Regions from separate parts of the Georhizobium profundi genome, predicted to be linked through region 3. Evidence: predicted binding sites of a transcription regulator. Region 3 holds the regulator's gene; each other region holds the start of a gene.
The links. The regulator PhoB, encoded in region 3, activates phosphate uptake and scavenging genes when phosphate is short. The targets are predictions, from matches to a motif close to TGTCATNNANCTGTCAT.
Positions count from the first base shown of each region.

Region 1: D5400_RS08080 (DUF1045 domain-containing protein) is a predicted target of PhoB. The motif match lies at 5,805-5,821, and genes of this name have one in related genera.
Region 2: phnD (phosphate/phosphite/phosphonate ABC transporter substrate-binding protein) is a predicted target of PhoB. The motif match lies at 2,390-2,406, and genes of this name have one in related genera.
Region 4: D5400_RS13845 (bifunctional 2',3'-cyclic-nucleotide 2'-phosphodiesterase/3'-nucleotidase) is a predicted target of PhoB. The motif match lies at 3,016-3,032, and genes of this name have one in related genera.

Region 1 is NZ_CP032509.1:1,729,519-1,737,225, reverse strand. It holds gene betI (transcriptional regulator BetI) at 1-119, opposite strand, end outside; gene choX (choline ABC transporter substrate-binding protein) at 293-1,222, shown strand; gene choW (choline ABC transporter permease subunit) at 1,393-2,229, shown strand; gene choV (choline ABC transporter ATP-binding protein) at 2,241-3,266, shown strand; gene phnN (phosphonate metabolism protein/1,5-bisphosphokinase (PRPP-forming) PhnN) at 3,256-3,849, opposite strand; gene D5400_RS08085 (alpha-D-ribose 1-methylphosphonate 5-triphosphate diphosphatase) at 3,849-4,997, opposite strand; gene D5400_RS08080 (DUF1045 domain-containing protein) at 5,027-5,743, opposite strand; gene D5400_RS08075 (protein adenylyltransferase SelO) at 5,867-7,291, opposite strand; gene D5400_RS08070 (ABC transporter permease) at 7,308-7,707, opposite strand, start outside.
Region 2 is NZ_CP032509.1:907,577-915,283, forward strand. It holds gene D5400_RS04285 (ABC transporter substrate-binding protein) at 1-1,175, opposite strand, end outside; gene D5400_RS04290 (sugar-binding transcriptional regulator) at 1,321-2,262, opposite strand; gene phnD (phosphate/phosphite/phosphonate ABC transporter substrate-binding protein) at 2,469-3,416, shown strand; gene phnC (phosphonate ABC transporter ATP-binding protein) at 3,497-4,327, shown strand; gene phnE (phosphonate ABC transporter, permease protein PhnE) at 4,327-5,142, shown strand; gene phnE (phosphonate ABC transporter, permease protein PhnE) at 5,142-5,957, shown strand; gene D5400_RS04315 (FadR/GntR family transcriptional regulator) at 6,073-6,822, shown strand; gene D5400_RS04320 (ABC transporter substrate-binding protein) at 6,819-7,625, shown strand; gene D5400_RS21470 (hypothetical protein) at 7,580-7,707, shown strand, end outside.
Region 3 is NZ_CP032509.1:1,125,950-1,133,656, reverse strand. It holds gene D5400_RS05295 (Hsp33 family molecular chaperone) at 1-284, opposite strand, end outside; gene argF (ornithine carbamoyltransferase) at 354-1,277, opposite strand; gene D5400_RS05285 (aspartate aminotransferase family protein) at 1,307-2,506, opposite strand; gene D5400_RS05280 (GcrA family cell cycle regulator) at 2,905-3,420, shown strand; gene phoB (phosphate regulon transcriptional regulator PhoB) at 3,467-4,150, opposite strand; gene phoU (phosphate signaling complex protein PhoU) at 4,167-4,880, opposite strand; gene pstB (phosphate ABC transporter ATP-binding protein PstB) at 4,909-5,790, opposite strand; gene pstA (phosphate ABC transporter permease PstA) at 5,787-7,166, opposite strand; gene pstC (phosphate ABC transporter permease subunit PstC) at 7,169-7,707, opposite strand, start outside.
Region 4 is NZ_CP032509.1:2,888,006-2,895,712, forward strand. It holds gene ald (alanine dehydrogenase) at 1-196, opposite strand, end outside; gene D5400_RS13830 (Lrp/AsnC family transcriptional regulator) at 354-827, shown strand; gene D5400_RS13835 (MFS transporter) at 937-2,586, shown strand; gene D5400_RS13840 (HlyU family transcriptional regulator) at 2,612-2,920, opposite strand; gene D5400_RS13845 (bifunctional 2',3'-cyclic-nucleotide 2'-phosphodiesterase/3'-nucleotidase) at 3,104-5,083, shown strand; gene mfd (transcription-repair coupling factor) at 5,128-7,707, opposite strand, start outside.

The DNA of each region.
Region 1 (7,707 bases), 600 kb from region 3:
CCTGCTCGCTTGGCGATCTGGCCGACCGTGACGTCGAGGCCGCCTTTCGCCCCGATTTCGGCAATGGCCGCATCGATCAATGCGCGCCGCCGGATCGGCTCCATTCCCAGTTTCGGCATCACCAACTCCAAAAAAATGCAAAAAGCACTTGCATTCCGGGGCTAATTTATTTTGATTGATGCGTCAATCAAGAAAAATTCGCCGCTTCTAGCTGGGGCGGCGGAATGCTAACGTCCATGGCTCGCGCTGTCGAAGCGCTTGATGCAATTCCAGAAAAAGGGAACAGATACCTATGGCACGCCACGCGAAAATCGCAGGAGCCCTGCTCGTCTCGACCGTACTCGCCGGGCCGGCATTGGCGCAGGATGCCTGCTCCTCGCTGACCTTCTCGGATGTGGGTTGGACCGACATTACCGCCACCACAGCCGCCACCACGCTCGTTCTCGAAGCGCTGGGATATGAGACGCGCACGAACATCCTGTCCGTCCCGGTCACGTTCCAGTCGATCGCCGATGGCGACACCGACATCTTCCTCGGCAACTGGATGCCCGCACAGGAAGGCGCCATCCGTCCCTACCTCGACGAAGGCACGATCGAGGAAGTGGCTACCAATCTTGAGGGGACGCAGTACACGCTCGCCGTTCCGAAATACACCTACGACAAGGGCCTCACCACTTTCGAGGACATCGCAACGTTCCAGGAAGAACTCGATGGCCGGATTTACGGCATCGAGCCCGGCAACGAAGGCAATGGCTACATCATCAGCCTGATCGAAAACGACACCTTCGGTCTTGGCGAATTCGAGGTCGTGGAAAGCTCCGAGCAGGCCATGCTTGCCCAGGTCGGCCGCGCCGTGAACTCCGAAGACGACGTCGTCTTCCTAGGTTGGGCGCCACATCCAATGAACAGCAACATCGAGATGGAATATCTGACAGGCGGCGAGGAATGGTTCGGCGATGTCGGCACCGTCCACACCGTCACGCGCACCGGTCTCGCCGAGGAATGCCCGAACATCGGAACCTTCCTCACCAACCTCAAGTTCACGCTTGAGATGGAGAACGAGATCATGGGCGCCATTCTTGACGATGGGGAAGATGCCCGTGCCGCCGCGCAGGAGTGGCTGACCGCAAACCCGGATACGCTGGACGCATGGCTGGATGGCGTCACGACCGTCGATGGCGAAGAAGGCCTCGCGGCCGTTCGCGCCGAACTCGGCCTCTGATAGCGCATATCCCACCGGGCGATCCTCAAGGCTCGCCCGGTGGGCACCTGTTTTACAAGACGTTGCGCGGCTGGGGGTGAGGGCCAGCCGCCGCGACGGGATGAATCGGCGAATGCCGTGGGCCGACTTTGCCGCTCAAGTCATGGTCGGCAGGACTGGGGACAATCTCGATGGAATGGATAGCCGACAACAAGATCCCCGTGGGGCGAACGGCAAGCGACGTCGTTGACTGGCTGACACGCAATGCCTCATGGGTCTTCGACTTCATCGCCGGCATCATGGAAAGCATCATCGACAGCGTGCTCTGGGTGCTTCAGACGCCTCATCCGCTGGTGATGGTGCTGATCTTCACGGCACTCGCCTATGTGCTGCAGCGCTCGTGGAAGGTGGCCGCTCTGACGTTCGTCGGCTTCCTGTTCGTCATCAACCAGGGCTATTGGCGTGAGACGACCGAAACGCTGACGCTGGTTCTCTCCGCCTGCGCGCTCTGCATGGGCCTCGGCGTCCCGATCGGCATCGCATGCGCCCACCGGCCGAAGCTCTACGCCTGGGTCCGGCCGATCCTCGACCTCATGCAGACCTTGCCGACCTTCGTGTATCTGATTCCGGCGATTGTCTTTTTCGGCATCGGCATGGTGCCTGGCCTTATCGCGACGGCAATCTTCGTCATCCCGGCGCCGATCCGACTGACCCATCTCGGCATCTCATCGACCCCCCCGGCGCTGATCGAGGCTGGCCGTGCCTTCGGGGCAACGTCGCGCCAGATGCTCTGGAAGATCGAGCTACCCTATGCCCTGCCCCAGATCATGGCCGGCCTGACCCAGACGATCATGCTCTCGCTGTCGATGGTCGTCATCGCGGCGCTCGTTGGCGCAAGCGGTCTCGGCGTTCCGGTCGTGCGGGCGCTGAACTCGGTCAACACGGGCCTCGGTTTCGAATCCGGTCTCGTCATCGTCGTGGTCGCCATCATCCTCGACCGCATCTTCCGCCGGGAGAACGAGGTATGAGCAGAGAGCCGATGATCCGATTCGAAGACGTCTGCATCGTCTTCGGTGACAATCCCAAGATCGCCCTGCCGCTGATGGACAAGGGCATGAAGCGCAGCGAGATCCAGCAGCAAACCGATCAGGTCCTGGGCGTCCACAACTGCTCGCTGGAAGTCGGCGAAGGCGAGATCGCCGTGCTGATGGGCCTGTCCGGGTCGGGCAAATCCACCCTGCTGCGTGCCGTCAATGGCCTCAACAAGGTGGCGCGCGGTTCGGTCATGGTCGAAACCGGCAGAGGCATGGTCGATGTCGCCAAGGCGGACCGCAAGACGCTGCGGCAGCTACGCACCGAGCGCGTGTCCATGGTGTTCCAGCAATTCGGCCTCCTGCCCTGGCGCACGGTTGCCGAAAATGTCGGCTTCGGCCTGGAGCTGTCGGGCATGCCGGCAAGTGAACGCAAGGAGCGCGTCGCGGCTCAGCTCGACACGGTCGGCCTCACCGATTGGGCAGACCGCAAGGTTCACGAGCTTTCCGGCGGCATGCAGCAGCGCGTCGGCCTCGCCCGCGCTTTTGCCACGGGCGCGCCGATCCTGCTAATGGACGAGCCCTTTTCAGCTCTCGACCCACTGATCCGCACGAAGCTGCAGGACGAACTGATCGAGTTGCAGCAACGCATGAAGTGCACGATCCTCTTCGTCAGCCACGACCTCGAAGAGGCGGTGAAGATCGGCGACAAGATCGCCATCATGGAAGGCGGGCGCATCATCCAGGCGGGAAAGCCGGAGGACATCGTGCTGCGTCCGGCCAACGATTACGTCGAGGAATTCGTCGCCCATCTCAATCCGCTCGGCGTGCTCTGCGCGGAGGACGTCATGCGTCCCGGTCAAGCAGGCGCCAAGGAAGCGATCGGGGGATCCGTCAAGCGCCGCACGCCGGTGAAAGACATGCTGAGCACACTGGCCAACCACTATCCGAGTTCGCTCGCGGTAGTGGAAAATGGCGGCATCGTTGGCGTCGTCAGCCCCGCCGACATCCTGAACGCGCTCGTCAAGCGATAGCGTGATGTCTCGCCGACACCTGCTCGATGAGGCGCACGAAGGCACGGCCGGCAATTTCCGGAGCGCCATTGTTGTCGATGATCGTCAGGTCCGGCGTATCGAGCGCAAACCGCTCCGCACGCTGAAGCCGCGCCGCGATCTCGGCCTCGCTTTCGCGGCCACGCGCGGCAATGCGTGCCGCCAGCACATCCGGAGCGACCGCTAATGTGACCGGCACGAGCGTCGGATAGCGTCGCCGCAGATCGGGCAAGGTCGCACGCGATCCGTTGGCGATCGCGATGCCGCCTAAGGCAAGATGGCCGTCCATCGAGCTCGGCAAGCCGTAACTCAGGCCGTGGGCCTTCCAGGTGAAGGCGAAGGCGCCCGCCTGTTCGGCGGCCAGGAACGCGGCCTCGTCAAGCGTGTCATGATCTTCAGCCTGAACGGCAGCGTCGCGGGTCACCACCCGGCGCACGAACAAGACATCGCTTCGGCCTCGAAGCGTCTCGCGCGCAAAATCGATGATCGTATCCTTGCCCGACCCGCTTGGACCGAGCACGACGATCAAGGTTCCAGCAGGATCTCTCGGCGACCGTTCCGCCATCAGATGACGCGGCGTCCCTGACGCCACACGGTTCGGACGATCGGCAATTGATCGAGATTGCGAACACGGATCAGATCGGCGCGCTTTTCGACGGCGACGACGCCGCGGTCGTCCATCCCAACGGTGCGTGCTGGCGTGGATGTGACCAGCGCCACAGCCTGCGGCAGCGAAATCGCGTCGACATCGTCAGCCAGCTTGAACACCGCCTGCAAGAGGCTCGACGGCACGTAATCGGAGGACAGAACGTCGAGGATACCGGCTTCGGCAAGGTCCTTGGCGGCGATGTTGCCGGAATGCGAGCCGCCGCGCACCACGTTCGGCGCACCCATCAGCACGCTCATGCCGGCTTCGTGCGACGCGCGTGCGGCTTCCTTCGACGTCGGGAACTCGGCAAGACCGACGCCATCGGCAATCGCCTCGTCGACATGGTCGAGCGTCGCATCGTCGTGGCTTGCGAGTGTCACGCCGGCACCCCGGCAATGCTCGGCGATCGCGCGGCGATGCGGGGCGGAATATCGGGCCGACTGTTCCTGCCGCTTGGCGACGAACACCTCAAACTGTTCGTCCGTCAGTCCGCGCTTCGTCTTGTAGTAAAGCGTGTACTGATCCATCGTCTGGAACTGCCGCTGGCCAGGCGCGTGGTCCATCAGCGAAGCGAGCCGCACGCGGTCGTCGCTGCGGAACTTGTCGAAGGCATCCAGCACATCGGCAGCCGAAACCTCGCATCTGAGATGCAGGAAGTGGTCCGAGCGCAGCCGATCCTCGCGCTGCGCCTGCTCGATCGCATCCGCCAGTTCACGCATTTCGCCGGGCTTGAAGCCACCGTCTTCGTCGGACCCCATGCGCAGGCAGTCGAACACCGTGGTGATGCCCGACGCGGCGATCTGCGCGTCATGCGCCTGCACAGCGGCGATCGCATTCCAGCGCACGCCTGGTCGCGGGCCGTAGTGGCCTTCGAGGTGGTCGGTGTGAAGCTCGACGAGGCCCGGCATCAGATAGTCGCCGTCGAGATCGTCTCCGGGAGCCGATGTCGTTCCCTCGCCAATCTCCGCGATCATCCCGTCACGAATGACGAGATGGCCCTCAACCACCCGATCGGCCAGAACCAGCATCGCATTCTTTAAGATCGTCTCGGTCACCGTGCTCATCCGTATCTGCAAATTCTTGTCGTGAAGTGTCATTGTGCGGCTGCCCGTCGCGCCGCCTTGAAGGATCCAAGTGGATGCAGCGAATCCACCGAGAATGGTGCGCCTTTTTCCGGCTCCACGAAGAGTGCCAGATTGCTGAGGGATACAGGCTTGTCCAGGAAGGGTGCAAACACCTGATGCAGCGCCGCCTCGACCCGGTCTGCATCGCCGGCATCGACAGGCCCTGTCAACGTCATGTGGAAGCGGAATTCCTCGAAGACGTAAGGGTAGCCGAAGCTGTCCAGATACGCCACCTGCCGTTCCGACAGCCGATCGACATTGCGCCTCGCCCGATCGGCCTCGCTCACCGGCGCATGGTACCGGTTGAAGCGACGAACGACGGCATCGGCGAAGCCCTGGAGCGCGGGCGACGGCGCACTCGGCGTCAAGGCGAAGAACGGGCCGAGCCGCTCGATGCGAAGCGGCGTCAGTTCGAATGGCTCGAGTTCGCCGCAAAAATGCATGATCTCCGACAACAGATCGGCCTTCGTCAGCCCATCCGCCAGAGCAAAGGGTGCCTTGATGGTGGCGTGGAAACCGTATCGGCGCGGCGCTTCGGTGATGGCAGCGATGTCGTCGATGCCAAGGCCAGTGTCGTCCGGATGGTCGAGCGCTGCGCCCGAAAACGCGTTTCGGCCGAGCCAGCGCGATGCGGTGCGTTGCAGAGCGTCGCTCATCGGCGGCGTGAAATAGAGCGCATAACGCATGGTGAATCAGTCTCCGAAAGCGGTCTTCGTTGACGAGCGACCGAGGCTATGACCGATAACCATGACAGATTGACGAAAGGAAGAACGGAAAACGACATCCTCCCAAATGGATTCCCGGGCTTCCTAGCGAGCGCGTTCCTTCAGCCTATAGGCATCGCGCAGATCGGCCATTTGATCCAGCGTTTCGTGGAAATCGCTCCAGTCGTCGTCGGTATCGATACCGAACCAGATTCGCTCGACATCGTCGATGAGCACGGTCACCGGTGAGAGCGCGGCGAGCGACGGATGCGCGAGATCGATATCGGCACGGGTCTGGTAACGATCAATGAGCGCGCGGGTCTGAGCGAAGGTTTCGCCCGCATATTCGGCCGCGACCGGGCTCCGGCCAGCACGATCCGGCACGCCGCCGAACCAGTCGAAGAAGGCCTGCTCGAACGGCATGGCGCTTGCGGCGAGAAACTTCCAGAAGCTCTCCGCGAGTTCTCGGTCGGTAGCGGCATCGAGCGGTTCGAGACCGAGGCGCGCGACGATCTGCCGGTCGAAGGCTGAGCGATAGTGATCAGGAAACGCGCGCACGATCGGCTCGACATCTTCCAGCGGCGCGAGCGGCAGCAGGCATTCCGCCAGCCGCGCGAGGTTCCAGAAGAGCGTTTCGGGCTGCCGCCCAAAAGCATAGAGGCCCGTCTGGTCGAAATAGGCGGCGGTGAAAGACGGGTCGAGCACCGGCAGGAAGCGCCAAGGGCCGTAATCGAAGCTCTCACCGGTGATGTTGATGTTGTCGGTGTTGAGAACGCCGTGCACGAAGCCGGCAGCCATCCACTGTGCCCCGGTGCGCGCCACGTTTCGACAGACCCTGTCCAGGAACGCGAGCGCCGTGGCTTTCGTGTCGGCGCGGGCGCAATCGGGCATGTAGTTGCGAACCGCATGATGCAGCAGCGCCTCGATGCGGTCGGGCTGTTCCAGATAGGCGAAGCGCTGGAAAGTCCCGATGCGGATGTGGGAATGGCAGAGCCGCACCAGAACCGATGAGCGCGTGGGCGATGGTTCGTCACCCCGCATCAACTCTTCGCCGGTTTCGATGAGACTGAAAGAGCGCGAGGTGTTGACGCCGAGCGCTTCCAGCATCGTCGTCGCGAGGACCTCGCGCACACCGCCCTTCAATGTCAGGCGGCCATCGCCCTGGCGCGACCATGGCGTCTGGCCGGATCCCTTCGTGCCGAGGTCGAGCAGACGATCTTCCCGGTCCAGAAGTTGCGCGAAGAGAAACCCGCGACCATCGCCGAGATCGGAATTATACTGGCGGAATTGGTGGCCGTGATAGCGCAGCGCCAGCGGCTCCGGCAGATTGTCCGGAAGCGGCTCGAAACGCCCGAAATGATTCACCCATTCCGCATCGCTCAAACCGGACAACCCGACCTCGGCAGCGGCGTCTCGGTTTCGGTATCGCAGCGTCGTCGATGGAAAGTCGGCGGCTTCGACCGGGTCGAAGAAGTCACGGCCAAGCGCCTGGTGGCGCGGTGCGGCGCGGTAGGTCGGGTCAATCGGCATCGAAAAACTTTCGGGTTCAGATGGCAGTCGCTGGACGTCCAAGCCTGCGAGCGGCCTTTCGTTCCAAGGCACTGAGCGCGTCATAGGACAGAACGGCGATGATGGCGACGATCACGCCGCCCTGCAGCACGAACGCGGTGTTGCTGGACAGCAGCCCGGCGATGATCACTTCGCCCAGGGTTGGGGCGGCAACCGTGGAGCCGATCGTCGCCGTTCCGAGCGAAATCACGAAGGCGAGCCGCACGCCTGCAAGAATGACCGGGAAGGCCAGCGGAAGTTCAACGCGCGTGAGCCGCTGCCAGCCGGTCATGCCCATGCCGCGCGCGGCCTCCCGCACGCTTGAAGGCAACGTCGTCAGACCCGTCAGCGCGTTCTCGAAGACCGGCAGAAGCGCATAGAGAAACAGCGCGATCAGC
Region 2 (7,707 bases), 220 kb from region 3:
GCGAACTGCAGGCCGACATAGGGCTTGTCGTCGGTGATCGACGGGTCGGCATTGTTGATCGCGGCAAGCGTCTGCTCGGCGAAGGGCGCCTCGGACGTGTACTGCTCGTTTTCATAGAGCGAGGTGCGCGTGCCGGGCGGAACGTTCGACCAGCCTTCGTTCTCGGCCACCAGTTCGAGATAGGCCTTGGAGGTTGCCCAGGAAATGAAGGTCTCGGCAGCCTCGGCCTTCTGCGAGCCGGCAGGGATCGCGAGCGACCAAGCCCAGAGCCAGTTGGCGCCCTGGTTCGGGCAGTTTTCGACGCCGCAGGGGAACGGCGCGAAGCCGACATTCTCGGCGACCTGGCTTTCGTCAGGGTTGGTCACGAAGGAGGCCGCAACGGTCGCATCCATCCACATGGCGCAACGGCCCTGGTTGAAGAGCGTCAGGTTTTCGTTGAAGCCGTTGGAGGCTGCGCCGGGAGGCCCGTAATTCGTCATCATGTCGACATACTGGGTGACGGCCGTCGTCCAGCCTTCGCTGTCGAACTGCGGCTGCCAGCTGGCATCGAAATAATTGGCGCCGTAAGAGCGGGCCATGGAACCCAGGAAGGCCATGTTCTCGCCCCAGCCCGGCTTGCCACGCAGGCAGATGCCGTAGACATCGTCATTGGCTTCGGAAATCTGGCGTGCGGCGTCAGCGATGAAGTCCCATGTCGGAGCCTCGGGCATCTCGATGCCTGCTGCCTCGAACAGGTCGGTGCGATAGAGCGTCATTGCGCTTTCGGCGTAGAACGGTGCTGCGTAGAGCGTGCCATCCTTGGAAAGCGCTTCGCGGATCGCGGGGATCAGATCGTCGACGTCGTAATCGTCGCCGAGATTATCAAGCGGAAGCAGCCAGTCGTTTTCGGCCCAAATCGGCACTTCGTAGGTGCCGATCGTCATGATGTCGAACTGGCCGCCATTGGTGGCGATATCGGTCGTGACGCGCTGGCGCAGCACGTTTTCTTCCAGCGTCACCCAGTTCAGCTGGATGTCCGGGTGCTGTTCGGTGAAGGCGTCGGTCAGACCCTGCATGCGGATCATGTCGCCGTTGTTCACGGTCGCAATCGTCAGCGTCTCCTGCGCGGACGCGCCAACGCTGGTGCCGGCAAGCATGGCCGCGCAGGCGGCAAGAAGCGAAAACCTGTGTCTCATGAGTTCCTCCCAAATGAGTGTCGCCGGCAAGAGCTTCTTGAGCAATTGCCTATGCTGTGAGCAATTACTCACATGTTGGCGAGCGATGTCAACGCAGATTAGTCGCTGCAGCGCAGCATCTGCAGGAGACGATTGCGGCGATGGCTTAGGCGAGGAGGGCGGTGGCCGTGTCTTCGTCGGTGATCAGGCCGTTGATCAGCCGACCTTTCAGAGCAGCGGCGATGCCGGGCAGCTTGAGCGGTCCCTTGGCGATGCCGACGACGATGCAGGTGTCGCGCGACGGGATGGGCGAACTCGCGACCCGGTCGTTGATGATGCCATCGATCTGGTGCCCTTCGCGGTCGATCGCCCACCCGACGATCTCGGCCACGGCGCCTGCGGCGGTCAATTCTTCGAGCTCGGCCGGGCTGATGAAGCCATCGATGACGAGCGGTGCACCCGGTCCGAGATCGCCGATGCCGACGAAGGTGATGTCCGCCGTTGCCGACAGTTTGAGGGTTGCCTGGATCATCGGCTGCTGGTGCAGCAATTCACGCTCATGCATCGAGGACGCGATGACAGGGAGCGGCATGGGAAACGACCGGCACTTCACCTTGTCGGCCATGGTGAAGACGACGTTGTAGAATGCGGCGGAGCCGTCCGGCGCAATGTTGCCCGTCAGCGACACGACCTTGTGCTGCGGGCAATCCATGCTCGGCAGTTTTTCGATCGCGGCCTTCAGCGTGCGGCCCGTCCCGATGGCGATCGTCACGGGTTCCGGCGCGGACAGGCGTCGCTCCAATTCAGCGGCTGCGGCTTCGGCAACGCCGACCGTGGTGGATTGGGAACCCGGATCGCTCGGCACGACTTCGACCAGCTTCAGGTCGAAGCGCTGCTTCAGCCGCTGTGCAAGTTCGAGACAACTCGCGATCGGATGGTCGATCCGGACCTTGACGAGACCTTCTTTCACGGCAAGCGAAACCAGACGCTGCGCCGATTGCCGCGAAACACCCAGCTTGCGCGCGATGTCGTCCTGCGTGTTGCCGGCGACGTAATAAAGCCAGCCGGCGCGGGCGGCGTCATCCAGTCGCATGGTGGGTGTCGTCATCGGTGCGTGTTCTGCCAATTGCACATGTCTTCTACGTATCTACGCGCGCGGCGGCGCGCAATCGGGAACGGGAGCTTCGGGGCTTACCGGGGGCACCGACAAGTCTGTCACGGAATCATCATCGATATGTCACGGACCTGTAATGGGCACGGTCAATAAGCCTGCAGCACCGCCATTCGACGACCCGCCACGAAGAGGAAAAGCCCATGAAACTGTTCGCCGCAGCACTCGCCCTTTCGGCTGCCTTCATCCTTCCCGCTCAAGCCCAGTTCGCGCTCGACTCTCGTTTCACCGATGCCGATGGCGATCTGATCGCCGACATCCCGACCGACGCTGCCGATCTGGTCGACCCGGACACGCTGATCTTCACCTACACGCCCGTTGAGGATCCGGCCGTCTACGCCGATGTGTGGCAGGGCTTTATGGACCATCTTGCGGAAGCCACGGGCAAGAACGTCGAGTTCTTCCCGGTTCAGTCGAACGCCGCGCAGCTTGAAGCGATGCGTGCGGGCCGCCTGCACATTGCCGGCTTCAACACCGGTGGCAATCCGATTGCCGTTGCCTGCGCCGGCTTCCGTCCCTTCGCCATGATGGCTTCCAATGACGGCTCGTTCGGCTACGAGATGGAAATAATCGTACCGGCCGACAGCGAAGCGCAGGAGATCGAGGATCTGCGCGGCAGCGAGATCGCCTTTACGCAGGAGACGTCGAATTCCGGCTTCAAGGCGCCGTCCGCCATTCTTTCGAGCGAATTCGACATGGTTGCGAACGAAGACTTCACGCCGGTCTTCTCGGGTTCGCACGACACGTCGATCCTGGGCGTTGCCAACGGCGACTACCCGGCTGCCGCCATCGCAAACTCGGTCATGACCCGCATGATCGACCGCGAAGTCGTGTCCCCCGATCAGATCCGCTCGATCTACCAGTCGGCAACCTTCCCGACGACGGGTTACGGCACGGTCTACAATCTGACGCCCGAGCTCCAGCAGCAGATCCGCGACGCGTTCTTCTCGTTCGAGTGGGAAGGCTCCGCGCTTGCCGAAGAGTTCAACGCGTCGGGCGAAGAGCAGTTCATCGAAATCAGCTTCCAGGAAGACTGGGAAGTCATTCGCCAGATCGACGAGGCGACCGGCGTCTCCTATTCCTGCCAGTAAGCTCTGGCTAACACAAAGCGGGGGCGCAGCTTCGTATCTGCGTCCCCGCTTCGCATTGAGGCAGAGGCGAGAGGTCAGGCATGCTTGAGGTGGACAGTCTCGAGAAGCGCTACAAAACGGGCGACATGGCGTTGCGCGGCATTTCTTTCACGGTTGCCAAGGGGCAGGTCGTTGGCCTCATCGGGCCTTCGGGCGCGGGCAAGTCATCACTTATCCGCTGCATCAACCGACTGGTGGAACCGACAGGCGGCGCCATTCGTCTGAACGGGCTCGATCTCACGAAGCTGTCCGGCGGCAATTTGCGCCAAGCGCGCAGGCGCATCGGCATGATCTTCCAGGAATATGCGCTGGTCGAGCGTCTGACCGTCATGGAGAACGTGCTGTCGGGCAGGCTCGGCTATGTCGCCTTCTGGCGCTCCTTCTTCCGGCGCTTTCCGCAGACGGATGTCGACAAGGCCTTCCAGCTTCTGGATCGTGTCGGGCTTCAGGATCACGTGGACAAGCGCGCGGATGCGCTTTCCGGCGGCCAGCGCCAGCGCGTCGGCATTGCGCGTGCGCTCGAGCAGGACCCGGAACTGCTGCTGGTCGACGAGCCGACCGCATCGCTCGATCCGAAGACATCGCGCCAGATCATGCGTCTCATCTGCGAAGTCTGCCGCGAGCGCGACCTTCCGGCGATCATCAACATTCACGATGTGGTGCTGGCCCAGATGTTCGTCGATCGCATCATCGGCCTGCGCGCCGGCGCGGTGGTGTTCGATGGTCCGCCGACGGATCTTACGGACACGGCGCTGACCGAGATTTACGGCGAAGAAGACTGGCATGCGATGCGCAAGACGCGCGAGGAAGATGCGGCTGACGAAAGCGAGACGAAGGCGTTTGAAGCCGAGCGTCTGGCGGAGCTGGTCTAGTGGTCAGCGCAGTTGCACCCGCCGCTTCCCGCCGCTGGCGCCGGCCGCCGGTCTTCATCAAGAGCCGGTTCTGGCGCATTGCCATCTATGGCGGCTTTTTCGCCTATCTCGTGCTGGCGCTCTGGTCGATCGACCTTGACTGGACGCGCATCGTCCAAGGCCTCGACCGCGGCCGCCGCTTCATCGAAGGCTTTCTGACACCGGACTTCACGAGCCGCTGGCGCGACATTCGCCAGGGCATGGTGGAAAGCATCACCATGACGGTGTGTGCAAGCGTTGTCGGCATCCTCATTTCCATCCCGATCGGCATCGGCGCGGCGCGCAACATCGCGCCCTGGCCCGTCCATGCCGTATGCCGCAGCATCATCGCCATTTCTCGCGCGTTTCAGGAAATCATCATCGCGATCCTGTTCGTGGCCATGTTCGGGTTCGGGCCATTCGCCGGTTTTCTGACGCTCTCCTTCGCGACGATCGGATTCATCTCCAAGCTGCTTGCCGACGACATCGAGGAAGTCGATGAGGCGCAAGCCGAAGCCATCCGCGCCACCGGGGCCGGTTGGTGGCAGATCGTCAACTACGCGATCCAGCCGCAGGTCATGCCGCGACTGATCGGGCTTTCGCTCTACCGCGTCGACATCAATTTCCGTGAAAGTTCGGTCATCGGCATCGTCGGTGCAGGCGGCATCGGTGCCACGCTCAACACCTCGATGGAGCGATACGATTACGATACGGCGGGCGCGATCCTGATCCTGATCATCATCTTCGTCATGTTGGCCGAATACGGCTCAAGCCACATCCGCAAGAGGGTGCAGTGATGCCGATTGGATCGAACGCCGCCGATAACACCTGGTCGAAGCACACCCGTCGGGGCGAATGGATGATCTGGGGCGGCTGGTTCGCACTCGCGGTCGTCTTCGTCCTGTCCTGGCAGGTGATGAACGAGCGGACGATCTGGGCGTTCGTCGAGGATGCTCCGCGCCAAGGCGCCGACCTTCTCTCGCGCTCCTGGCCGCCGCGCTGGGATTATCTCGGAAATCTTTGGCAGCCGCTTTGGGACACATTGAACATGGCGACGCTCGGCACGCTGCTGGGTACGGCCATGGCCGTGCCGTTGGCGTTCATGGCGGCGCGCAATACCTCGCCGAGCCTGCTCTTCTTGCGGCCGGTCGCGCTGTTCATCATTGTCGCTTCGCGCTCGATCAATTCGTTGATCTGGGCGTTGCTGCTCGTCGCGATCATCGGTCCGGGCATTCTCGCCGGAATCATCGCCATCGCGCTTCGATCCATCGGATTTGTGGGCAAGCTGCTTTACGAGTCGATCGAGGAAATCGACGAGACGCAGGTGGAGGCCGTTCGTGCGACAGGAGCGGGCCAGCTGCAGCTGATCGATTATGCGATCGTGCCGCAGGTGCTTCCCGCATTCGTCGGCATGACGATTTTCCGCTGGGACATCAACATCCGTGAATCCACAATCCTCGGGCTGGTGGGTGCCAGCGGCATCGGGCTGCAACTCCAGGGGTCGCTCAACACGCTCGCCTGGTCCCAGGTCTCGGTGATCTTCGCTGTCATTCTTCTGACGGTGATCGTCGCGGAATGGGTGTCGTCCAAGGTTCGCCGCGCCATCATCTGATCGCCGATTTATCAGCGCGCATTTACAAGCAATCGCTCAATCAGGAGTCGTGAAGATTCCTGTTGCTGATCAATCCGGATCAATATAGCGTTTCATCGTGGGGTGGAGCGACGCGATGCCGATGACGGCGATGCATGTGGATGCGGGCATGACGACCGCTGACAGTGAAGATGAGATCGATCGCCACAGTGCGGTCGTCTCGGACAGTGCCGCGCTGGTGCAATTGCGTGCCTATATTCAAAACGCTGGGTTTCAGCGGGGGCAGAAGCTTCCGCCGGAGCGGGTGCTCGGGCCCGAGCTTGGCTTGCGGCGCTTCGAGCTGCGCAAGGCGATGGAGACGCTTGTCGACGAGGGCGTGCTCTGGCGCCATGTGGGCAAAGGCACCTTCATGGCCCGCCCGACCGATCAATCCGACCAAAATGATCTCACGGCTCTGGCGCGCACCATCAGTCCGGTCGATGTCATGCGCGCGCGCCTCAGCCTTGAGCCGGCGCTTGCGCGCGAAGCCGCAATCCACGCCCCGGCGTCGGCGATTGCGACGCTCAGGCTGACCATGGAACGCAGCCATCTTGCAGGCACCTGGCGGGAATATGAGGCGCTCGACAACGATTTCCACCGCCAGATCGCCGAGGCGAGCGGTTCGGTCGTGCTTCTCGCGCTGTTCGATCAGCTGAACACGCTTCGGCGCATGGTCGCCTGGGGCAATCTCGCCCGCACCGGCGCGCGGCCGCCGCGCAGCCATTCGAGCTTCAACGAGCATGACATGATTACCGACGCCATCGAGGCGCGCGATGCGGACGCTGCCCACAATGCCATGCGGACGCATCTGCGTTCGGTCGAAGATCGATTGTTCCGCGCATCATGAGCACGCTTCCCAAGATCACGGTTGCCTGTTTCGACCACGACCGGGTGATGCCGGTGATGGACGGCCGCGTGCCGGTAGAAGGCTTCGAGATCGAGCCGCATGTGCTGCCGACGTCGAAATTGTTTCCGCTTGCGGTGCAGGAAGCACGGTTCGACGTGACCGAACTGTCGCTGTCGAGCCAAATTCTGCAGGTGGCGCGGGGCGAGGGGGCATATGTCGCCATCCCGGCGTTTATATCGCGGGCTTTCCGCCATAACGGCTTTTTCCGGCGCACCGATAGCGGCGTCGAGACCCCGGCGGACCTCAAGGGTCGCCGCGTCGGTGTTCCGGAATACCAGATGACCGCTGCGCTCTGGATGCGCGGCATCCTCAAGGACCAATACGGCGTCGAGGCAACCGATATCGAATGGCGCACGGGCGCGCTCGATGCCGGTGTGCGGCACGAGCGGCTGCAACTGACGCCGCCACCGAACCTCAAGATCACGCCGATCAGCGAGGGCGAGACGCTGCAGTCGCTGCTGCTGGACGGCCAAATCGACGCGCTGCTTGCGCCCAATCCCCGAAGGCTTTCGCCGAGGGCGATCCAAGGATCGAGCGCATCTTCTCCGATTTCGAACGGGTCGAGCAGGACTATTTCGCCGAAACCGGGTTCTTCCCAATCATGCACGTCGTGGCGGTGCGGCGCACGCTTGCGGAAAAGCATCCGGAGCTGCCGATGGCGCTTTACGAGGCATTCTCGACGGCACGAGACGAAGCGTTGCGCCGTCTCGAAGACATCTGGCTCGGCTCGGCCAATCGTCTGAGCCTGCCATGGCTCAATGCATCGATGGAGCGTCTGCGCGCGACGATGGGCCGGGATTACTATCCTTATGGCTATCGCGGAGC
Region 3 (7,707 bases):
GTGAAGTCTGCCACCAAGAGGTCGACCGGCCCATCGCCCTGCGTCTGCACCATGAACTTGCCATCGAATTTCAGCGACGTGCCGATCAGCACCGTCAGCGTGATTGCCTCGGCAAGCAGGCGCGCAACAGGCTCGGGGTAATCGTGGCGCGCCATGATCTTGTCGAGCATCGGGCCGAGTTGCACAGCACGGCCGCGCGCATCTAGCGCCTCCACCTGGAATGGCAGGACGTGATCGTCGCCGGCATAGTCAAACTCGCCCAGTCTGGGGCTTTGGTCATTCATCGGGTTTCTCCGGGGAAGAAGTGCCGGCAACAAGCGCACGGCTGAACTATTTGCCGGATATTTAGGTACTCAGACGCCCATGCACCAGGCGATGATGGCCTTCTGCGCGTGCAGCCGGTTTTCCGCCTCGTCGAACACCACCGATTGCACGCCGTCGATGACACCATCAGTCACTTCCTCGCCGCGATGCGCCGGCAGGCAGTGCATGAAGAGCGCATCCGGGTTGGCCTCTGCCATCAGCGCCTCGTTCACCTGATAGGGCTGGAAGACGTTGTGGCCGCGCGCGCGATGTTCCTGGCCCATGGAAAACCAGGTATCGGTCACCACGCAATCGGCGCCGCGCACCGCGTCCATCGGGTCGTTCGTGACATTGACGATGCCGCCATTGGCGCGCGCCCAGTCCACATAGCGCGCCTCCGGCTCGGAGCCTTCCGGCACCGCGACATTCATCGTGAAACCAAAGCGCGCCGATGCCTCGATCAGCGAATGCAGCACGTTGTTGCCATCGCCCGACCAGGCGACCGTCTTGCCCTTGATCGGCCCGCGATGTTCTTCGAAAGTCAGGATATCGGCCATGATCTGGCAGGGATGGGTGTCGTCCGTCAGCGCATTGATCACGGGCACGGTCGCGTGTTCGGCCAGTTCAAGCAGGCGGCTGTGCTCGGTCGTGCGGATCATGATGATGTCGACATAGCGCGACAGCACCTTGGCCGTATCCGCGATCGTTTCAGCGCGCCCGAGCTGCATTTCCGTGCCGGAGAGAAACAACGTTTCCCCGCCAAGCTGGCGCATGCCGACATCGAAGGATACGCGGGTGCGCGTCGAGGGCTTTTCGAAGATCATGGCAAGCACTTTGCCGGCGAGGGGCTTGTCGCCCTGACCCGACTTCAAGGCATCCTTGATCGCGCGCGCATTGTCGATCATCCCACGAAGATCGTCTGCCGTGGTGGTCGATAGATCGATGAAATGACGTGGCGTGCCGTTGGCGCCCATGGTGATGATCCCCGTGCCCCGGCCTGCTCTCAGGCGGAAATTGCCTGTTTGGATGAAGAAAGTTCAGAGGCGACCATGTCGATGCGCGACAGCCCTTCGCGCATTTCCTCGGCCGTGATCGTGAGCGGCGGCAGAAGGCGAACGACGTTGTCGCCTGCCGGTACCGAAAGCATGTGATGCGCGCGAAGGCCAGCCACCATCTCCGTGTTCGGCACGACGGTCTTCAACCCGAGCATCAGGCCGCGCCCGCGGATTTCGGCGACGACATCGGGATAGCGATCCTTGATCGCCTCGAGGCCCTGCTTTGCCACCAGCGACAGGTCGCGCACATGCTCCAGGAAGCCATCCGCCAGGATGACGTCGAGAACGGCGTTGCCGACGGCCATGGCGAGCGGATTGCCGCCATAGGTCGTGCCGTGCGTGCCGGGCACCATTCCCGCGGCCGCTTCGGACGTTGCGAGACAGACGCCGAGCGGGAACCCTCCACCGATGCCTTTGGCGACCGCCATGATGTCCGGCGAAATGCCCGACCATTCATGCGCGAAGAGCTTGCCCGTGCGACCGACGCCCGACTGCACTTCGTCGAAGATCAGCAGCGTACCGGTCTCGTCGCACAGAGCCCTCAGTTGGCGCAGCCGTTCGTCGGGAACCGGCCGAACACCGCCCTCGCCCTGCACGGGCTCGATCAGAATCGCGGCCGTATCCTCGGTGACAGCGGCTTCGAGTGCGGCCCAATCGTCGAACGGTACCTGGTCGAAACCCTCGACCTTGGGCCCGAAGCCTTCGAGATATTTGGGCTGGCCACCGGCAGCGATCGTCGCGAGCGTCCGCCCGTGGAATGCCCCTTCGAAGGTGACGATGCGGAACCGCTCGCCCTGCCCGCGCGCATGATGATAACGGCGTGCGGTCTTGATCGCACACTCCAGCGCTTCGGCACCGGAATTGGTGAAGAAGGCGCGATCCGCGAAGGTCGCCTCCGTCAGGCGGCGCGCAAGCCGCTCCTGCCCGGGAATCTCATAGAGATTGGACAGGTGCCACAATTTGTCGGCCTGCTCCTTGAGCGCGGCGACGAGATGCGGATGGGAATGCCCGAGCGAGTTCACGGCGATGCCAGCGGCGAAATCCAGATATCGCTTGCCATCCTCGCTCGTCAGCCAGACACCATCGCCACGCTCGAAGCGGAGCGGAGCGCGGTTGTAAGTCTCGAAAAGCGGCGACGCCGGTGCCATCTGGCGCAAACTCCCACTCAAGGCCACACCGCAAAAGGGTCGGACGGTTCGCGTCGCAAACCTCAAGGACTGCGGCCTGAAAATTGAAAAGCCGCCCTGCGGCGGCCCGACGCACTATCTTCATTTCGCCCGGCGCTGTCAAGAAAACGCCCCTTGTGCCGGCTACCACGCAATTCGCCTAAAAAGCCCCAAGTTGGGGAAAACTCAAAAAAGCGAATCGGCCGATTCCCGGGACTCTTGTCACGGAGTCTGCCGACCATTAAGTTGAAATAACAGCACTAGACTGCATGCGGCGGACCTAGTCATCACACAGTATTAAGGCGACGCGGTTCCGTTGATACTTCGGGCCAGCGCCGAGGGATTCTGCTGCGCCCTATATCGAAACTGGAGTTGCGGCCATGAATTGGACCGATGAGCGCGTCGAAAAACTTACCAAATTGTGGGCCGACGGCCTCAGCGCGAGCCAGATTGCCGCACAATTGGGTGGCGTGACACGAAATGCTGTCATCGGCAAAGTACATCGGCTGAACCTGCCGGGACGCGCAAAGTCCGGAGGCACCCCTGCTCCGCGCGCAAAACGCCCGGCACCGGCTCCGCGCCCGGCCTCCAACTTCAACGCCCGCCCTGCAGCACCGCGCACGATTTCCCGAGGTGGCGCAGCCGCCGCGGTGCGTGAAGATGTCGCCATGGAAGCAGCGCCGCAGACACGTCCCGTCAGCGATGTCGTCGTGCCGATCGCCAAGCGCTTGGCGCTGGTCGACCTGACTGAGCGCACATGCAAGTGGCCGGTTGGCGACCCGATGCACGAAGACTTCCACTTCTGCGGCCACGATTCAGGCGAGAACACGCCCTACTGCAAATACCACGCGCGTCTCGCCTTCCAGGTCTCGGGCGAAAGGCGCCGGGCGCGCTGATCGCGCGCCGTCGTCGTCAAATTCAAGCTGAGAATGAAGAAGGCGCTCAGCCTTCCAGCGCGTAGCCGGCGCCCCGCACCGTGCGGATGACATCACGCATGTTGGCGAGATTGATCGCCTTGCGCAGCCGGCCGACATGGACATCCACCGTGCGCTCGTCGACATAGATGTCATGGCCCCACACGCCATCGAGCAGTTGCGCGCGCGAATAGACGCGACCAGGCGACGACATCAGAAATTCCAGTAGCTTGAATTCTGTCGGTCCAAGCCGGATCTCGCGCCCCTTGCGGTGGACGCGGTGCGTTTCGCGATCGAGCGTGATGTCGCCGCTCTGCAGCACCGAAGAGATGACCTCGGGCTTGGCGCGACGCAGCATGGCGCGAACACGCGCCATCAGTTCAGGCGTCGAAAACGGCTTCACCACATAGTCGTCGGCACCGGTCGCGAGACCGCGAATGCGCTCGCTCTCTTCAGCACGCGCCGTCAGCATGATGATCGGCAAGCGTTCGGTTTCAGGCCGCGCGCGCAGCCGGCGGCAGAGCTCGATGCCAGAGACGCCTGGAAGCATCCAGTCCAGGATGAGCAGGTCCGGAACACGCTCTTTCAGCTGGATCTCGGCCTCGTCGCCGCGAAGAACAGTGTCGACCTTGTAGCCTTCGGCTTCCAGATTGTAACGCAGGAGCACGCTCAGCGCTTCTTCGTCCTCGACGACCGTTATCTTTGGCAGCATCTTCCCATCGTCTCCGTCAGTGGCCGCTGGCCATCACCGTCGCAGTCTTGTCGCCGCGCGGCCGTTCGCCGAGCAGCCGGTCGCCGGTCGCCATATAGTAGATCGTCTCGGCGATGTTGGTTGCATGATCGCCGATGCGCTCGATGTTCTTGGCGCAGAACAGTAGATGCGTGCAGGCCGAAATGTTGCGCGGATCTTCCATCATGTAGGTCAGCAACTCACGGAACAACGACGTGTACATTGCGTCGATTTCGTCGTCGCGCTGGCGCACCTGGTTCGCCGCAACGGCGGAGCGCGTCGAATAGGCATCGAGCACTTCCTTCAGCTGCGTCAAAGCGAGTTCGGAGAGGTGCTCGAGCCCCCGCACCAGTTGCTTCGGCTGGGCCGTGCCCTGGACGGCGACCACGCGCTTGGCGATATTCTTTCCCATATCGCCGACGCGCTCGAGGTCAGCCGCGATGCGGATCGCGCCCATCACTTCGCGCAGATCGTGTGCCATGGGCTGACGCTTGGCGATGACGACGATGGCACGCTCGTTGATGTCGCGTTCGGCATCGTCGAGAATGATGTCCTCGGCGATGATCCGCTGGGCGCTCCCCGCATCGGAAGCCACCAGCGCGGCGACGGCGTCGCCCACCATGCGTTCCGCGATGCCGCCCATCTCCGAGACCCGGCGCATCAGATATTTCAGCTCTTCGTCGAAGGACGAGACGATATGCGGATCGCTCATTGTTCTCTCCGTGGCCACAGCCGGTTGGTCAGCCGAACCGGCCGGTAATGTAATCCTGGGTGCGCTTGTCTTCCGGGTTCGTGAAGATCTTGTCGGTCGGACCTTCCTCCACGAGATTGCCGAGATGGAAGAACGCCGTCTTCTGCGAAACGCGCGCCGCCTGCTGCATCGAGTGCGTCACGATGATGATCGTGTAGTTCTCGCGCAGTTCGTCGATCAGCTCTTCGATGATGGCCGTTGCGATCGGGTCGAGCGCCGAACACGGCTCGTCCATCAAAATGACTTCCGGACCGACCGCGATGGCGCGCGCGATGCAGAGGCGCTGCTGCTGGCCGCCCGAGAGGCCGGTGCCCGGCTCGTGAAGACGATCCTTGACCTCGTTGAAGAGCCCTGCCTTGCGCAAGCTCGACACGACGACTTCTTCCGCATCAGCCTTAGTGCGGATGAGACCGTGGATTCGCGGACCGTAGGCGACGTTTTCGAAAATCGATTTCGGAAAAGGATTGGGCTTCTGAAACACCATGCCGACGCGGGCACGTAGTTCGACGACGTCCAGCGAGGGATCGTAGATGTCCTCGCCGTCGAGTTCGATCTTGCCGCCGACGCGCGCGCCTTCGATCGTATCGTTCATGCGGTTGATGCAGCGCAGGAACGTGGACTTGCCGCAGCCCGATGGGCCGATGAAGGCCGTAACGGCGCGGTCAGGAATATCGACCGACACGTCGAACAACGCCTGCTTGGCGCCATAGAAGACGGACACGTCGCTGGCGCGCACGCGAACGCTGCGCTGGGCAAGCTCGGCTGCGCCGTGGTCGCTGGCCTGCTCTGCGTTCGGGGTGAGCTCCGCATGTGGAAAGTTCATTCCAGAGGCCATGACGGGATCCTTGGTGATGGTGCTATCTGACGTCACTTGCGTTTCTCCAGTCGCGACCGAAGGAAGATTGCGATCGCATTGAGGCTCAGCATCAGGCCGAGTAGCACGATGATGGCGGCAGAAGTACGCGCTTCGAAGAAATTACGGTTTTCGTTGCCCTGCCAGAGATAGATCTGCACCGGCAAGGCCGACGCCTGGTCCATGGGACTGCTCGGAATATTGGCGACGAAGGCGTTCATGCCGATGAGCAGCAGAGGAGCAGTTTCCCCGAGCGCCTGAGCGACACCGATGATGGCGGCAGTCAGGATGCCCGGATAGGTGATCGGCAGCACGTGATGGAAGACCATCTGCGTGCGCGATGCGCCGAGACCGAGGGCCGCCTGGCGAAGAGAAGGCGGCACTGCGCGCAGCGATGAACGCGTGGCAATGATGATCGTCGGCAGCGTCATCAGCGTCAGGACGAGACCACCGACGAGCGGCGCGGAAAGCGGCAGGCGGAAATAGTTGATGAAGACCGCCGCACCCAGCAGACCGAACACGATGGAAGGCACCGCCGCCAGATTGTTGATCGTGATCTCGATCACATCGGTCAGCCGGTTCTTCGGCGCGAATTCTTCGAGATAGACGGCGCTTGCGACACCGATTGGCACGGCGAGCACGATGACGATCAGCATCATGTAGAGCGAGCCCATGAAGGCGCCCGCGAGACCCGCGCTGGCCGGTGCCGAGCGGGAGTCCACATTGGTGAAGAGGTGCGACGCAAAAGCGAAACGGATCTCGCCGCGCTCCAGAAGGTCGTCTGCCAACGCACGCGCATCGGCAGAGAGCTGTTGGCGGGCGTCCGGCAGGCTCCGGTCGATCGTGCCCTTCAGCCAGTTGTCGGCATTGGCCGAGGCGAGAAGTGCGAACTCTCGGGTCTGACCAAGCAGGGAAGGATCGTTCGTGAACGCATCGCGGATGACGAAGCGTTGCGAACTGTCGATGATGGCAGCGATTTCACGCGCACTGCCCTGGAATTCCGGCACGATGTTGCGGATTGACGTTTCCAGCACGAGGTTCCAGTTGGCCAGAGCCGCGTCACGCAGCCACGCATTCAAGGCTGCGCGGTAATCGGCCGGAGACTGACCGGCAGCCTGAACGGGCCGCTCGCCGAGCTCGATGATCTCGGGATCGAAATAGACGTCGACCGTGACCTGCGCCTGCTGGAACGCGGGGAGCCCGCGCTGCAGCACGTCGTAGAAAAGAATGCCGACGAAACCAAGCGCCAGGACGACGGCAGTAATGCCGAGGCCATGAAAGAGGCGTTCCTTGCGGTGCCGTGCCCCGAGGCTCTTTTTGACCCGCTGGCGCCGCTCTTCGGCGGTAACAGCAGTGCCGGCACTGGCTGTCGTTGTGCTGTCGAGATTAGCCATGATCAGTCATACTGCTCCCGGAAGCGGCGGACGATGTAGAGCGCACCGACGTTGAGAACCAAGGTCAGCACGAACAGCGTCAGGCCAAGCGCGAAGGCGACGAGGGATTGGGGTCCGGCGAAATCACTGTCGCCGGTGAGCTGGTTGACGATCGAAACGGTGATCGTCGACGTTGGCTCGAAGGGATTGAAGCGCAGCACCGGACTGTTGCCGGCCGCGAGCACGACGATCATCGTCTCGCCGATCGCACGGCTGACCGCCAGCAGAATGGCGCCGACGATGCCCGGAAGAGCAGCCGGCAGGATGACCCGGCGGATCGTCTCGGACTTCGTTGCACCAAGGCCGAGCGAGCCGTCGCGCATCGCAGTCGGCACTTGGCGGATGATGTCGTCGGAAAGCGACGAGATGAACGGGATGATCATCACACCCATCACGATGCCGGCCGTGAGTGCGCTGGTGGCGCGAATATCGACGCCGATCGCGTCACCGAAGCTTGCGAGGAAGGGTCCCACAGTCACCAGGGCGAAGAAGCCGTAAACGA
Region 4 (7,707 bases), 1.8 Mb from region 3:
GGAAGATTTCCGCAGCGGTCGCGACGATCTTGGCGCCGGCCGCCTGGTAGGCACCGTCATCGGCACCAATGCCGGTGCCCGCGCCGGTTTCGACGATCACTTCGTGGCCATGGGCAACATATTCGCGCACGGCGCCCGGCGTCAGGCCGACGCGGTATTCGTGGTTCTTGATTTCCTTCGGGCAGCCTACGCGCATTGCGATCCTCCATGGCGGCCCGCGACGGGAGGGCGGGCGACGAGACCAGATTTCAACATTGGATGCCTGCAATGTCCTTGCGAAGATGAATTCACAGATCACGGAATTTCGAATATTCTTGCGCGTCATGCGAGGTTATTCGGGGATTTCGCCGCCTATGGAGTTCGATGCTATCGATCGTGCGATGCTGAAGCGGTTGCAGGAAGAAGGGCGAATCTCGAACGCCAATCTCGCGGAAGCTGTGGGGCTCTCGCCTTCTGCCTGCTCCCGCCGCCTCGATCTGCTTGAAAAGTCCGGCGTCATCCGGGGGTATCACGCGCGACTGTCCGACAAGGCGCTGGGCTACGGCATGACGGCTATCGTTCACATCTCGCTGTCGGGCCAATTTGCGCGCACGCTCTCCGAATTCGAGAAGGCCGTGAAGCTCTGCCCCAACGTCTTGTCCTGCTACCTGATGTCAGGCGAGTACGATTACGTGCTGCGGGTCGCCGTCAAGGATCTCCAGGATTACGAGCGGCTGCATCGGGACTGGTTGTCGGCCCTGCCCCATGTGGTGCGCATCAACTCCTCGTTTGCGCTGCGCGACGTGATCGACAGGCCGAATATAGGCATCGACGCGGAACATTTCTGACCGCCGGTCTTTGAGGCAACAGGGGTTCCGGAAGCGGAGACAGAGGTTTAGTCTCGCTCTTACCCGCATCGTTCAAACTGCCTGCAAGCCGCCTCACCGAAAGCCGATCATGAAGGAAGACGTTTCCAAGCCTGCGACGTTTGCCGCGCTCGCACCGCTGAGGCATCCGACATTCCGCGCAATCTGGCTCGGCGCCATGGCATCGAATTTCGGCATGCTGATCCAGACGGTGGGCGCCGCCTGGTTGATGACGCAGCTGGCGGCTTCGGCTGACATGGTGGCGCTTGTCCAGGCATCGAACGCGCTGCCCATCGCCTTTCTCGCGCTGATCTCGGGGGCGATCGCCGACAGCTACGATCGGCGCAAGGTCATGCTGCTTGCCCAATGCTTCATGCTGGTCGTCGCGACCGTGCTTGCGATCGCCGCATGGTACGACGCGTTGACGCCATGGACACTGCTCGGCCTGACCTTCCTGATCGGTTCGGGCATGGCGCTCAACAATCCGTCCTGGCAAGCTTCCGTCGGTGACATGGTGGGCCGGGACAATCTTCCACAAGCCGTCACGTTGAACTCCATGGGCTTCAACCTGTCACGCAGCGTCGGCCCAGCTATCGGGGGCGCCATCGTCGCTGCGGCCGGTGCCGCCGCGGCCTTCGCCATCAACGCCGCGAGCTATCTCGGACTGATCTTCGTGCTCGTGCGCTGGAAACCATCGCTTCCGGCGAGCACGCTGCCGCGCGAGAGCCTCGGCAGTGCGATCATGACGGGTCTCCGCTATCTCGTCATGTCGCCGAAGATCGAGATCGTCATGCTGCGCAGCGCCATGTTCGGCATTTCGGCAAGTGCCGTGATGGCGCTGATGCCGCTGATCGCGCGCGACATCCTGGCAGGCGGCCCACAGCTCTTCGGCCTGCTGCTTGGCGCGTTCGGGCTTGGTGCGGTGGCCGTGGCGCTTTCCAATTCGGCGCTGCGGGCACGATTTGCCGGTGAAACGCTGATCCGCACCGGCTTCCTCGGCTTCGCCGCCTGCGCCTTCATCGCTTCGTTCAGCCGCTCCGCACCGCTGACCATGGTCGCGATGACGCTTGGCGGCGCCTGCTGGGTACTGACGCTGTCGCTCTTCAACACGACCGTGCAGCTGTCGACGCCGCGCTGGGTCGTCGGGCGGCTGCTGTCGCTCTACCAGATGGCGACCTTCACGGGCATGGCGCTCGGGTCTTGGATCTGGGGCCTGGTAACGGAAAGCTATGGCGCTTCGAACGCGCTTCTTGCGGCATCGGTCCTCATGGTGGCAGGCGCTGCGATCGGCCTCGTCCTGCCGCTGCCGGCCCCGCCGCGGCTGAAACTCGATCCGCTGAACCGCTGGAAAGAGCCGCATCTCGCGCTTGACATCAAGCCGCAGAGCGGCCCGATCGTCATCATGGTCGAGTATCGGATCGGCAATGACGACATGCCGGAGTTCCTGAAGGCCATGGCGGAACGCCGGCGCCTCAGGTTCCGGAATGGCGCGCGCCACTGGACCTTGATGCGCGATCTGGAAGATCCCGAGCTCTGGCAAGAGACCTACCACCTGCCGACATGGACGGAATATCAGCGCTACCACCAGCGCACGACGGAAGCCGATGCCGTGATTGCGGAAGCCATCCGCGCCATGCACAAGGGACCGGGCAAGCCGGTCATCCACCGGATGATCGAGCGCTCAACGGACTGGAGCGCCAACCAGCACGTCACGCCCAAGGACATGCTGGATATTCACTGAAGCCGTGTCCGAGACCGACGGGCGATCAGACCGGGCCGGTATCGCTCGGATCGGAAAAGAGCCGCGGGTTCTGCTCGATGATCTGGCGACCCTTGCGCTGCGAGACCTCGACGGCTTCTTCTTCCGTCATGCAGAGATCGGCGCGGATGAACTGACGCTCGACACGCTGGCCGTCCACGGTCTTCGCGATGACGCCGGCGACCCGCCACTGGCCGCCTTCGCTCATCGGCTGGGCGATGATTTCGCAACCCTGATGCTCGATGGGAGCGGCTGCCATGGGCTTGGGCGCGGCCTTCTCGCCGCCAAGGCCGAACAGCTTGGAAAAAAATGACATTGCCGGTCTCCCATGGTCAGGTTCTCAGGCTTTCTAGCACGCGCATGTCGCTTGGCCAGCCATTTCAGGCCACCATTCATGCCGATCCGCCCAGCCGTCATCAATGCGTCACAGGCAGATGCTCGATTGCGCGGCGCTGGGGATCAGGCCACATCGACATCGAGAGGAACCGTACCCGTGATCATGCATAAAAGGCCGCTTGCCCTGACCCGACGCCATCTGCTCGCCGGCTCCGCCGCTCTCTCTACCCTCATCCTGCTGCACCCGTTCTCGGCACGGGCGCAGGCGAACCAGGCGCATCTCCGGATCATGGGCACGAGCGACCTGCATGTGCATGTCTACCCCTACGATTATTACGCCGACCGCGAGAACGACACGATGGGGCTCGCCCGTACGGCGGCGATCGTCAATTCGATCCGCGCGGAGGCGACGAACGCGATCCTCGTCGACAATGGCGATTTCCTGCAGGGCAATCCGATGGGCGACTACATCGCCTATGAGCGCGGGCTGAATGACGGCGACGTGCATCCTGTCATCAAGGCGATGAACGCGCTCGGCTTCGACGCTTCCACGCTCGGGAACCACGAATTCAACTACGGCCTCGACTTTCTCTTCAAGGCGCTCGATGGCGCGGAATTCCCCTTCGTCGGTGCCAATGTCACACGCGGCGCACTCGCTGGAAATCCGGTGCAGGACGAGCTTTATATCGAGCCTTACGTCATTCTGAACCGAGAGCTGACCGACGGCGCGGGGGAAACACACCCCATCCGCATCGGCATCATCGGTTTCGTGCCGCCGCAGATCATGACCTGGGACGCCGCCCACCTTGCGGGCAATGCGGCGGCGCGCGACATGGTGGAGGCCGCCCGCGCGTTCGTGCCGCAAATGCGCGAGGAAGGCTGTGACATCGTCATCGCGCTCGCCCATTCGGGCATCGGCGAAGAAGCCCATAGCGACGGCATGGAGAATGCGGCCATTCCGCTTGCCGCCATCAATGGCATCGATGCGATCGTCACCGGCCATCTGCATCGCGTCTTTCCAGGCGAAGAATTCGAAGGTGTGGCCGGCGTCGACAATGCCGAAGGCACAATTGCCGGCAAACCCGGCGTGATGCCTGGCTTCTGGGGCTCCCATCTGGGGCTGATCGACCTGTTGCTGGAGCGTGACGGCAACAGCTGGCGGGTCGTTACGCACACATCCGAGGCGCGGCCGATCTTCGAGCGTGTGGACTCAACCGTCACGCCACTGGTGGAGAGCGACGCCGAGGTGCTCGCTTCCGTCGAAGCGGAGCACGAGGCGACCATCGCCTATGTCCGCACGCCCGTGGGTCGCACGGCGGCCCGGCTTCATTCCTATTTCGCGCTCGTCGCCGATGATCCATCGGTGCAGATCGTCAGCCAGGCACAGACCTGGTACATCGCCGACATCCTCTCGCGCGATCCGGATTACGCCGATCTTCCGGTTCTCTCCGCAGCCGCACCGTTCAAGGCCGGTGGGCGTGGCGGGCCAGACTACTATACCGACGTGCCGGTCGGCGAGATCGCGATCAGGAACGTCGCCGACCTCTATCTCTATCCGAATACGATCCATGCGGTCGCCATCACCGGCGCCGACCTCAAGGAGTGGCTGGAGCGCTCGGCCGGGATCTTCAACCAGATCGAGCCGGGCGCGACCGATGCCGCGCTGATCAATCCGGATTTCCCATCCTACAATTTTGACGTGATTGACGGCGTCACCTATGAAATCGACCTGTCGCAGCCATCGCGCTACGATTCCGAAGGCGTGCTCGTCGATGAAGGCGCCAGCCGGATCAAGAACCTCGCCTTCGAGGGCGCACCGGTCGATCCGGCCCAACGCTTTGCGGTCGCCACCAACAACTACCGCGCCGGCGGCGGGGGCAGCTTTCCGGGCATCACCTCCGACAAGATCATCTTCGTCGGACCGGACACCAACCGCGACATCATCGTCCGCTACATCATCGAACAGGGCGAGATCGATCCTGCTGCCGACGGCAACTGGCGCTTCAGCCCACTGCCCGATACGACCGTCGTCTTCGACACGGGCCCAGCAGCCGCTGACGTAATCGCCGATGTGGAAGGCGTGGCGATCGAGGAAGCCGGGGCCGGCGAAAACGGCTTCGCCCGCTACCGGATCACATTGTAGTCTAGAGACTTGCTCTCCCCCTCTGCAGGGGAGAGCAAACCTGATCAAGCCGCCTTCACGATCTCCGCGAGCTTGTTCATGATCACGGCAGCGCCGCCGAGGCGTTTTTCCGGGGTCGGCAGTTCGCGAATGAAGACGACGCTGTGGTCCGGGCGGATCTTCGCCTGGTTGCCGAGCCGCGCGATGTGCTGGACGAGGCCGGCGGGGTTCGGGAACTGCTTGTCCCGGAACTGCACGACGACGCCCTTCGGCCCCGCATCCAGCTTTTCGACATTCGCCGTGCGACAGAGCGCCTTGATGTACACGATCTTCAGGAGGTGCTGCACTTCCGTCGGCATCGGCCCGAAGCGGTCGATGAGTTCGGCACCAAAATCGTCGATCTCGGAAAGATCGGTGATTTCGCCCAGGCGCCGGTAGAGGCCGAGACGCAGATGCAGGTCCGGCACATAGTCTTCCGGGATCATGACCGGGGTGCCGACGAAGATCTGCGGCGACCAGCCGGTGTCGCGCACCTCGTCCTCGCCCTTCAGTTCGGCCACGGCCTCTTCCAGCATCTGCTGGTAGAGTTCGAAGCCGACCTCCTTGATGTGGCCCGACTGTTCTTCGCCGAGCAGATTGCCTGCGCCGCGCAGATCAAGGTCGTGGCTGGCCAGCTGGAAGCCGGCACCGAGTTCGTCGAGCGACTGCAACACCTTGAGCCGGCGCTCGGCCATCGGCGCGATCATCCGGTTCGCCGGAAGCGTAAAGAGCGCAAAGGCACGGACCTTTGAGCGGCCGACGCGACCGCGCAGCTGGTAGAGCTGGGCAAGGCCGAACATGTCGGCGCGGTGAACGATCAGGGTATTGGCCCGCGGTACGTCGAGGCCCGATTCGACGATCGTCGTCGACAAGAGCACGTCGTACTGGCCGTCATAGAAGGCGTTCATGATGTCGTCGAGCTGGCCTGGCGGCATCTGGCCGTGCGCGGTCGCGACCTTCAGCTCCGGCACTTCCGACTGCAGGAACGCTGACACATCCTCCAGATCGGCGATGCGCGGGCAGACATAGAAACTCTGGCCGCCACGATAGTGCTCGCGCAGCAGCGTTTCACGGATCGTTAGCGCGTCGAAGGGCGAGATGAAGGTGCGTACCGCGAGGCGGTCGACCGGCGGCGTCGTGATCAGCGACAGTTCGCGCACACCGGTCATGGCCAGTTGCAGCGTGCGCGGAATGGGCGTTGCCGACAAGGTCAGCACGTGAATGTCCGACTTCAGTTCCTTCAGCCGCTCCTTGTGCTTGACGCCGAAATGCTGCTCCTCGTCGATGATCAGCAGGCCGAGATTGGCGAATTTGATCGACGAGCCAAGCAGTGCGTGCGTGCCGATGACGATGTCGCACTTGCCGCTGGCGATCTCGCCCTTGGTGAGCGCGAGTTCCTTCGCTCCGACGAGGCGGGACGCCTGGGCGACCCGGATCGGCAGGCCACGGAAGCGCTCGGCAAAGGTCTTGTAGTGCTGGCGTGCAAGCAGCGTTGTCGGCACGACCAGCGCTACCTGGACGCCGTTCATCGCCGCAACGAAAGCGGCGCGAAGGGCAACTTCCGTCTTGCCGAAGCCGACATCGCCGCAGACGAGACGATCCATCGGCTGGCCTTCGCCAAGATCGCCACGTACGGCCTCGATGGCGTTCATCTGGTCTTCCGTCTCGTCGTACGGGAAACGGGCCGCGAACTCGTCGTAGAGGCCTTCCGGCGTCGTGAGGACCGGGGCCGAGCGCATTCGGCGCTCGGCCGCGATGCGGATCAAGCCACCCGCCATGTCGAGCAGGCGCTTCTTCAGCTTGGCCTTGCGCGCCTGCCAGGCAACGCCACCGAGCTTGTCGAGCGTGACCTCGGTGCCCTCGGAACCATAGCGCGACAGAAGCTCGATGTTCTCGACCGGCAGATAGAGCTTGGCGTCGCCGGCATAGTGCAGCTCGAGGCAGTCGTGGGGCGCGCCCATCGCCTCGATGATCTTCAAGCCGACGAAGCGGCCGATGCCATGCTCGGCATGGACGACGATCGCCCCTTCCTCCAGCCCGGCCACTTCGGAGATATAGTCCGAGCCGCGCTTCTTGCGCCGCGCGCGGCGAACGAGCCGGTCGCCCAGAATGTCCTGCTCGCCGATGACGACGAGATCGCCCGTCTCGAAGCCCTGCTCCAGCGGCAGGATCGCAGCCGCAGCCTCGCCCTTGGCGAGCTTCAGAATATCGTCGAGCTTCTCGATTCGCTTGATGCGGGCAAGGCCGTGTTCGCTCAGCACCTGCAATAGACGATCGAGCGACCCTTCGGACCAGCCGGTCACGAGCACGCGCTTGCCGTCGGCGCGCTTGTTGGCGATGTGGCGCGAGGCGGTGGCGAAGAGGTTCTCGCGCTCGTCGTCGGCGCTGCCGGCCTGGCGGGCTTCCTCAACCCTGCGCGCCCAGCGCGGGCCGGGCTTGGCCTGAAGCGTCACGACACGCCGATCGGATGTTTCAGGTTCGTCAAAAGGCGTCATGCGAATGCCGTGCAGCGCATCGATGCGCGCCATGACTTCCGATGCGTCGAGATAAAGGCTATCAGGGGCCACGGGCTTATAGGGCGTGCCCTGCCCCTTGCCCGACTGCTC